Regions from separate parts of the Acidihalobacter sp. genome, predicted to be linked through region 2. Evidence: predicted binding sites of a transcription regulator. Region 2 holds the regulator's gene; the other holds the start of a gene.
The links. The regulator sigma-54, encoded in region 2, starts transcription at its own class of promoters, with help from an activator protein. The targets are predictions, from matches to a motif close to TGGCANGNTNCNTGCTT.
Positions count from the first base shown of each region.

Region 1: a site for sigma-54 is predicted at 1,953-1,969, ahead of P8014_RS11755 (hydrogenase small subunit). Genes of this name have one in related genera too.

Region 1 is NZ_JARRQY010000031.1:54,832-59,457, reverse strand. Features, by position in the region: gene P8014_RS11765 (HupU protein) at 1-364, shown strand, start outside; gene P8014_RS11760 (nickel-dependent hydrogenase large subunit) at 370-1,821, shown strand; gene P8014_RS11755 (hydrogenase small subunit) at 2,069-3,175, shown strand; gene P8014_RS11750 (nickel-dependent hydrogenase large subunit) at 3,172-4,626, shown strand, end outside.
Region 2 is NZ_JARRQY010000005.1:11,327-15,952, forward strand. Features, by position in the region: gene lptA (lipopolysaccharide transport periplasmic protein LptA) at 1-471, shown strand, start outside; gene lptB (LPS export ABC transporter ATP-binding protein) at 468-1,193, shown strand; gene P8014_RS02240 (RNA polymerase factor sigma-54) at 1,395-2,852, shown strand; gene raiA (ribosome-associated translation inhibitor RaiA) at 2,874-3,191, shown strand; gene P8014_RS02250 (PTS sugar transporter subunit IIA) at 3,184-3,684, shown strand; gene hprK (HPr(Ser) kinase/phosphatase) at 3,748-4,626, shown strand, end outside.

The DNA.
Region 1 (4,626 bases), on a different contig from region 2:
CGAATACAAGGCCAGCGCCGTGCAACCCTCCGACCTCGGCTGCATGATGGAACATCTCGGCTGCCTCGGCACTCAGGCGCACGCCGACTGCAACACCCGCCCCTGGAACGGTGAAGGCTCCTGCACCCGCGGCGGCTATGCCTGCATCAACTGCGCCGCGCCGGAGTTCGAGGAACCCGGTCACCCCTTCCTGGAGACGCCGAACGTGGCCGGCATCCCGATCGGCCTGCCGACCGACATGCCCAAGGCCTGGTTCATCGCACTCAGCTCCCTGGCCAAGGCGGCAACACCCGCGCGCATCAAACAAAACGCCCGCGCCGATCACATCGTCGCCCGCCCGAGCCGCAAGACCAGGCGGAGCTGAGCGGCATGTCGCGACTGGTCATGGGGCCCTTCAACCGGGTCGAGGGCGATCTCGAAGTACAGATCGAAACCGCCGACGGGCGCGTTTCCAGCGCCTGGGTCAACTCGCCGCTGTACCGCGGCTTCGAACAGATCCTACTCGGCAAGGCCCCGGAAGACGCGCTGGTCTACGCCCCGCGGGTATGCGGCGTCTGCTCGATTTCACAGTCGGTGGCCGCCGCACACGCGCTGGCCGATGCCTACGGCGCCGAGACGCCGCCCAACGGCGTGCATGCCATCAACCTGATCCACGCCAACGAGAATCTGGTCGACCACCTGACCCATTTCTACCTGTTCTTCATGCCCGACTTCGCGCGCGAAGAGTATGCCGCGCGCCCCTGGCACGAAACGGTCGCACAGCGCTTTCGCGCGGTGCACGGCAGCGCCGCCGCCGAATTCCTGCAGGCACGGGCCGAGTTCATGCACCTGATGGGACTTCTCGCCGGCAAATGGCCGCACAGCCTCGCCATCCAGCCCGGCGGCTGCACCCGCGCCGTCACGCCACGCGAGCGCCTGCATCTAGGCAACATCGTCGGCAGCTTCCGCCGCTTCCTGGAGAAGCGCGTATTCGGCTCGCCGCTGGAGGAAATCGCAGCCCTGGACGACATCGCCGCGCTACGCCGCTGGCAGGAAACGCATGCCCCGTCCCGCAGCGACTTCGCCTGTTTTCTCGAACTCGCCGACGACACCGGGCTGGCCTCGCTGGGCCGCGCAGCCGATCGCTTCATGAGCTACGGCAGCTATCGCGGCCCGGAAGGGGCGACGCATTTCGCACGCGGCGTGTGGCACGACGGCCGGCACAGCAGGCTCGACATCGACGGCATCACCGAGGACGTCAGCCACAGCTGGATGGCCGGCGAAACCGAACCGCCTGCTCGCGGCCTGACCCAACCGGACCCGGAGCGCCAAGATGCCTACAGCTGGTGCAAGGCACCCCGCCTGCACGGCGGGACGGTCGAGGTCGGCGCCCTGGCGCGCCAGGTTGTGGACGGCCAGCCGCTGATTCGCGAACTGGTGACCGAATCCGGCGGCAACGTACGCAACCGGGTCATCGCCCGCCTGCTCGAAACCGCTCGCGTCACGCTGGCCATGGTGGCGTGGATCGACGCTCTGCGCCCGGGCGAGCCCTTCCATGTCCCCACCCGGTCGTTGGCGGAGTGTGCGGGCGTCGGCTTGACGGAGGCCGCGCGCGGCAGCCTCGGACACTGGCTGACGATCGAGGACGGCCGCATTCGCAACTACCAGATCATTTCACCGACCACCTGGAATTTCTCCCCGCGTGACGCGAACGGCAGGCCCGGCGCGCTCGAACAGGCACTGGAAAACACCCCCATAGACGATGACGGCGCGAACCAACCCATCGCCGTGCAGCACATCGTGCGCTCATTCGACCCCTGCATGGTCTGCACCGTACACTGAACGGTCGCGGCACAAAACGAAAAGTTACTTTCCAAATTCGCATCAAAATAGGAAATCAATCTTCCATATTGATCAATAGCCAGTTACCGGTATCTAGCCTATCCGCTTGATGTCAAAACGATTACTGATCCTGGCCTGATTTCTGCTCTTGCCCTCCCCCAAGGACGTCGGCCCCGGGCCGCGCCTGTACCAACAAGCCACATACGCCCACGCCCATCTGCCATGGGCGGCGCCGAGGGAGGAGTGCATGGCAATCGAAACCTTTTACGACGTGATGCGTCGCCAGGGCATCAGCCGCCGCAGTTTCCTGAAGTTCTGCAGCCTGACCGCCACCTCGCTGGGGCTCAGCCCCGCCTTCGTGCCCAAGATCGCCTGGGCCATGGAAAACAAGCCACGCACGCCCGTACTCTGGCTGCACGGCCTGGAATGCACCTGCTGCTCCGAGTCGTTCATCCGTTCGGGGCACCCGCTGGCCAAGGACGTCATCCTGTCGATGATCTCGCTGGACTACGACGACACGCTGATGGCCGCCGCCGGTCACCAGGCCGAAGCCTGCCTGCAGGAGACCATCGACAAGTACAAGGGCAACTACATCCTCGCGGTGGAAGGCAACCCGCCGCTCAACGAGGACGGCATGTACTGCATCATCGGCGGACAGCCTTTCGTCGACAAGTTGCGCTACGCCGCCCAGCACGCCAAGCACATCATCGCCTGGGGCGCCTGCGCCTCCTGGGGCTGCGTGCAGGCCGCGCGTCCCAATCCGACCCGAGCCACTCCCGTGCACAAGGTGATCACCGACAAGCCGGTGATCAAGGTGCCGGGCTGCCCGCCCATCGCCGAGGTCATGACCGGCGTCATCACCTACATGCTCACCTTCGGCCACCCGCCCGAACTCGACCGCCAGGGCCGGCCGAAGATGTTCTACGGCCAGCGCATCCACGACAAATGCTACCGCCGCCCGCACTTCGACGCCGGCGAATTCGTCGAATCCTGGGACGACCAGGCCGCGCGCGAGGGCTACTGCCTCTACAAGATGGGCTGCAAGGGCCCGACCACGTACAACGCCTGCTCCACCGTACGCTGGAACGGCGACACCTCCTTCCCCATCCAGTCCGGCCACGGCTGCATCGGCTGCTCCGAAGACGGTTTCTGGGACAAGGGTTCGTTCTACGACCGCCTGACCAACGTCAACGGCTTCGGCATCGAGGCCAACGCCGATCAGATCGGCGGCGTGGCCGCGGGCACCGTCGGCGCGGCTGCAGCAGCGCACGCCGCGGTCACCGCCGTAGTCCGCGCGCGCCGCAATTCCGCCGCGAAGAAGCAGGAAGAACAGCACGGAGATAAGAGCGAATGAGCGTCACCAAGACTCCCAACGGCTACACCCTGAACGACGGCGGGCGCCGCGTCGTCGTCGACCCGGTCACCCGCATCGAAGGACACATGCGCTGCGAGGTGAACGTCGACAACGACAACGTCATCCGCAACGCCGTTTCCACCGGCACCATGTGGCGCGGCCTCGAGGTCATCCTGCGCGGCCGCGACCCGCGCGACGCCTGGGCCTTCACCGAGAGGATATGCGGCGTGTGCACCGGCACGCACGCGCTCACCTCGGTGCGTGCGGTGGAGGACGCACTCAAGATCAAGATTCCCGAGAACGCCAACTCCATCCGCAACATCATGCAGCTGATGCTGCAGGTGCATGACCATCTGGTGCACTTCTACCACCTGCATGCGCTGGACTGGGTGGACGTGATCAGCGCGCTCAAGGCCGATCCCAAGGCGACTTCTGCGCTGGCGCAGAGTCTGTCGCCCTGGCCCAACTCCTCGCCGGGCTATTTCCGCGACGTGCAGAACCGTCTCAAGCGTTTCGTGGAAAGCGGCCAGCTCGGGCTGTTCAACAAGGGCTACTGGGGCAGCCCCGCCTACAAGCTGCCGCCCGAAGGCAACCTGATGGCGGTGACGCATTACCTGGAAGCGCTCGACTTCCAGCGCGAAATCGTCAAGATCCACACCGTTTACGGCGGCAAGAACCCGCATCCGAACTGGCTGGTCGGCGGTGTGCCCTGCGCCATCAACATGGACCAAACCATGGCCGCCGGCGCGCCGGTCAACATGGTGCGCCTGAACCAGGTCTCCGACATCATCAACCGCAGCATCGACTTCATCGATCAGGTCTACCTGCCCGACATCCGCGCCGTGGCCCTGTACTACAAGGACTGGCTGTACGGCGGCGGCCTCTCGGGCCAGAGCGTGCTCGCCTACGGCGACATTCCGGACAACGCCAACGACTATTCGCCGGACAACCTGATGATGCCCCACGGCGCGATCATCAACGGCGACCTCAAGCGCGTTTACGACGTCGACCTGCGCGACCCGAACCAGATCCAGGAATTCGTCGATCACTCCTGGTACAAGTATCCGCAGCCCAACGAGGGCCTGCATCCCTGGGACGGCATCACCGACCCCGACTACGTGCTCGGCCCCAACACCAAAGGCACACGCACCAACATCCAGCAGATCGACGAAGGTGCCAAGTACTCCTGGATCAAAGCGCCGCGCTGGAAGGGCCATGCCATGGAAGTCGGCCCTCTGGCGCGCCACGTGATCGGCTACGCCAAGAACATGCCCGAATTCAAGGAACCGGTGGACAAGTTCCTCAGCGACACCGGGCTGCCCTTCCAGGCGCTGTTCTCCACCCTCGGGCGCACGGCAGCGCGCGCCATCGAAGCCTCCTGGGCGGCGCAGAAGATGCGCTACTTCCAGGACAAGCTGGTAGCCAACCTCAAGGCCGGCGACTCCGCCACC
Region 2 (4,626 bases):
GCGCCCCTGCCCGCCGCTGCGCAAACTCCGGCAGCGCCCGAGGCTCCGGTACACATCAGCGCCGACCATTTCCGCTTCAACCAGCAGAAAGGCACCGGAAACTACAGCGGCAACGTGGTGGTCACCCAGGACAAACTCATGATCAAGGGCGACAAGCTGGACATCCTCGCCCCCAACAGCGGACCGATCCAGAAACTGACCATGATCGGCACGCCGGCGACCTTCGAAGACACCACCGCCGAAGGCAAGCGCATCACCGGCCAGGCAAAGAACATGGTCTACAACCCCGCCGAACAGAGCATCGTGCTCACCGGCGACGCCCAGCTACAGCAGCGCGGCAACGCCTTCCGCGCCAGTCGCATCGTCTACGACATCCGGCGCGACCTGGTCGACGCCGGCGCGCCGGGACAACGCATCGAGGCCACCTACACACCCGCCACGGGCAAGACCGCGGAGACGCCAAAACAATGAGCGTGCTGCGCGGCACCGAACTCGCCAAGCGCTACCGCGGCCGCGACGTACTGGCCAGCGTCTCGCTGGAAGTCGCTAGCGGCGAAGTGGTCGGCCTACTCGGCCCTAACGGCGCCGGCAAGACCACCTGCTTCTACATCATGGTCGGCCTGATCCAGGCCGATGGAGGCAACATCCAGCTCAACGAACAGGAGATCACGCGTTTCCCCATGCACGCGCGCGCGCGCATGGGCATCGGCTACCTGCCGCAGGAAGCCTCCGTGTTCCGCCGTCTGAGCGTCGAGGACAACATCCGCGCCGTACTGGAACTGCGCAAGGAACTCGATGCCAAGGGCCGCGAGGAAGCGCTCGACGCCCTGCTCGAGGAACTCCAGATCGGGCATATCCACGACAGCCGCGGCTACAGCCTCTCGGGCGGTGAACGCCGGCGCGTCGAAATCGCCCGTGCCCTGGCCGCCGACCCCGCCTTCATCCTGCTCGACGAACCTTTCGCCGGCGTCGATCCGATTTCCGTACTCGACATCCAGCGCATCGTGCGCCATCTGAGCGAGCGCAACATCGGCGTGCTGATCACCGATCACAACGTGCGCGAAACCCTGGGTATCTGCCAACGGGCCTACATTCTGAGCGAAGGGCGCGTGCTCGCCGAAGGCGGCCCCGAGGACATCCTGCACAATCGCAAGGCCCGCGAGGTCTACCTCGGTGAAGACTTCAAACTGTGATGCCGCACCAGCGCTGCCTCGCGCACCTCGGCGGACGGCGCCTCCGGCCTCGTACGCCAGCAGAGCGCACCATGCGGATCGAGAGCACATCTTGCATCCGAGATGGATTCGATATAATCCTGGACATGACACAGCAAAAACCAGACAGGAGGCACCGGCCTGCTGGAGCGAGCGGCGAAACGCCGCAATGACGGAAACCCGATGATCAAGCCTTCGATTCAACTCAAGCTGGGGCAGCAACTGGCCATGACGCCCCAGTTGCAGCAGGCGATTCGCCTGCTGCAGTATTCCACCCTAGAGCTGCAGACCCACATCCAGGAGATTCTAGAAACCAATCCGCTGCTGGACAGCGACGAGGAAAACGACGAGAACTACCCGGCCGAAGATCAAGAAAACGACGACTCTACCACCAGCGCCGAAGACACGATCCCGGACGACCTGCCCGTCGACAGCGCCTGGGAGGACATCTATGAGCCGGCCAACGTACCAGGCTCCGGCAATGGCCGCCTTGAAGGCGAGGAGCGCGATCCCTACGAATCCCAAAGCGGGGGTGACGAATCGCTGATCGACCATCTGCTGTGGCAGATCCACCTCACCACGATGAACGATCAGGACCGGCAGATCGCCATCAACCTGATCGACGCCATCGACGAAGACGGCTACCTGCAGGAAGATCTGCCCACCCTGCAGAACAGCCTGACCCAGGAACTGGGACTGGAAGAGCCGCTCGAGATCGAGGATATCGAGGCGGTACGGCACCTCATCCAGCGCCTCGATCCGCCCGGCTGCGGCGCCCGCAACCTGTCCGAATGTCTGCTGGCACAGCTCTATGAACTGCCCGCCGACACGCCCTGGCTGGAAGCCGTCCGCAAGCTCATCGGCGAACATCTCGATCTGCTCGCCAACCACGATTTCAAAACGCTCATGCGCCGCCTCGAACTCGACGAGGCCGGCCTGCAGAGCGCAGTTGCACTGATACAGACGCTCAACCCACGCCCCGGTGCGCAGATCAGCGATCGCCGGCCCGAGTACATCGTACCTGACGTCATCGTGCGCAAGCAGGATCAGCGCTGGCGCGTCGAACTCAACACCGAAGCCATCCCGCGCCTGCGCGTGAACGCCACCTACGCAGCCATGGTCAAGCGCGCCGACACCAGCACGGACAACACCTACATCAAAAACCAGCTGCAGGAGGCACGCTGGTTCATCAAGAGTCTGCAGAGCCGTAACGAAACGCTGCTGCGCGTGGCCTCCGCCATCGTCGAACAACAGCGCGGCTTTCTCGAATATGGCGAGGAAGCCATGAAACCGCTGGTACTGCGCGACATCGCCGAGCAGGTCGAAATGCACGAATCGACCATCTCCCGCGTCACCACGCAGAAATACATGCACACCCCGCGCGGCATCTTCGAGTTCAAGTATTTCTTCTCCAGCCATGTCGGCACCGCCGACGGCGGCGAGTGCTCGGCGGTGGCCATCCGCGCGATGATTCGCAAGCTCATCGAAGGGGAACCTGGCGACAAACCCCTTTCAGACAGTAAAATCGCCGCCCTTTTGGGAGAGAAGGGCATTCAGGTGGCCCGCCGCACGGTCGCCAAGTACCGCGAGGGCATGAATATTCTCTCTTCCAGCGAACGCAAACGCCTGACGAAGGCCTGACAGACAACAATGGAGTCACCCATGCAGATCAACCTCACTGGCCACCACCTCGAACTCACCGACCCGCTGCGTGCCTACGTCGAAGAGAAATTCCAGCGCCTGGAGCGCCATTTCGACAATGTGATCGACGTACATGTCGTGCTCAGCGTCGAGAAACTCCGCCAGAAGGCCGAAGCCAGTCTGCTGCTCGGCGGCAACCAGCTGCATGCGGAAGCGGAAACCGAGGACATGTACGCCGCCATCGACGGTCTGGTGGACAAGCTCGACCGGCAGGTCGTCAAGCACAAGGAAAAGATCAAGGACCACCACAAGGCCGACGCCGACAAACGTCTTGCCTGAATCCACCAACGCTGTAGGTCACACCATGCAGATCGGCGAACTACTGAGCCTGGATCGCGTCGTAGACAACGCCGACGTTACCAGCAAAAAACGTACTCTGGAATTGCTCGGTCAGCTGCTAGGCAGTGAGGAAACCGGCCTTTCGGCCGATGAGGTTTTCGACACTCTGCTGGCGCGCGAACGACTGGGCAGCACCGGGCTCGGTGCGGGCGTAGCCATTCCCCACGGGCGCATGAAAGGCATCGGACGGGCAGTCGGCGCATTCGTCAAACTGCACGAAGGGATCGATTTCGACGCGCCCGACAAACACCCCGTCGATCTGCTCTTCGCATTGATCGTGCCGGAGGAATGCACTGACGCGCATCTCGACATCCTCGCTCAGCTCGCCAGACTGTTTCGTGACGCCGACACCGTTGCACAACTACGCCAGTGTACGGACAGCGAGACGCTTTACCGCGCACTAACCGAATGGAGTGCGCGGCACGCCGCCTGACCGGACAAGAATCCGGGGCGCAGAAGTGCCGAAAGCGCCCCGGAATTCAGTAGACTAGCCAGCATGGAATCCACTCCGCTGACTGTTCAGATGCTGTTCGAGACTCTTTGCGACAAGCTGCAGCTCGAATGGACGGCTGGGCGCAAGGGCGCACAGCGCGCACTCAGCAGCGCCCGCTGCCCCTGGGGCGGCGCCACGCTGGTCAGCCATCTCGACCTCATCACCACCAGTGCGGTTCAGGTAATCGGCCCGGCCGAGATGGAATATCTCACCGAGCTGCCGCCGGCCGAACGCGCCGAAGCCATCCGACATCTGTTTCAAGCCACCGTCGTGGTGCTGCTGGCCGACGGTCTGACCGCCGGCCAGACCCTGCGCGCCGCGGCCGACTCGCGCAACGTGCCGTTGTTCACCACGCCACTGGCCGAACAGGAATTGCTCAGCCAGCTGCGCTACTACCTCAGCGAAGCGCTTGCCGAGCGCATCACCATGCACGGCGTGTTCATGGAAGTGCTTGGCATCGGCGTGTTACTGGCCGGCGACAGCAACGTCGGCAAAAGCGAACTGGCGCTGGAACTGGTCACGCGCGGACACCGGCTGGTCGCCGACGATGCCCCGGAACTGGCGCGCATCACGCCCAACACGCTGCAGGCCCACAGTCCTGCGGTACTGCAGGACATGCTGGAGGTTCGCGGGCTCGGCGTGCTCAACATTCGCGCCATGTACGGCGACAACGCCATCAAGGACCGGAAGAATCTGCAGCTGATCATCGACCTGCGCCACGCCGAACCCGCCGCGACGGAAACCACGCGTCTGCAAGGCGTGCTGGCCGAGCGCGAACTGCTCGGCGTCACCGTGCCGGTCACCGTCATCAACGTCGCACCCAGCCGCGATCTGGCCGTGCTAGTCGAAGCGGCAGTGCGCAAGCATCAACTGCGCGATTCC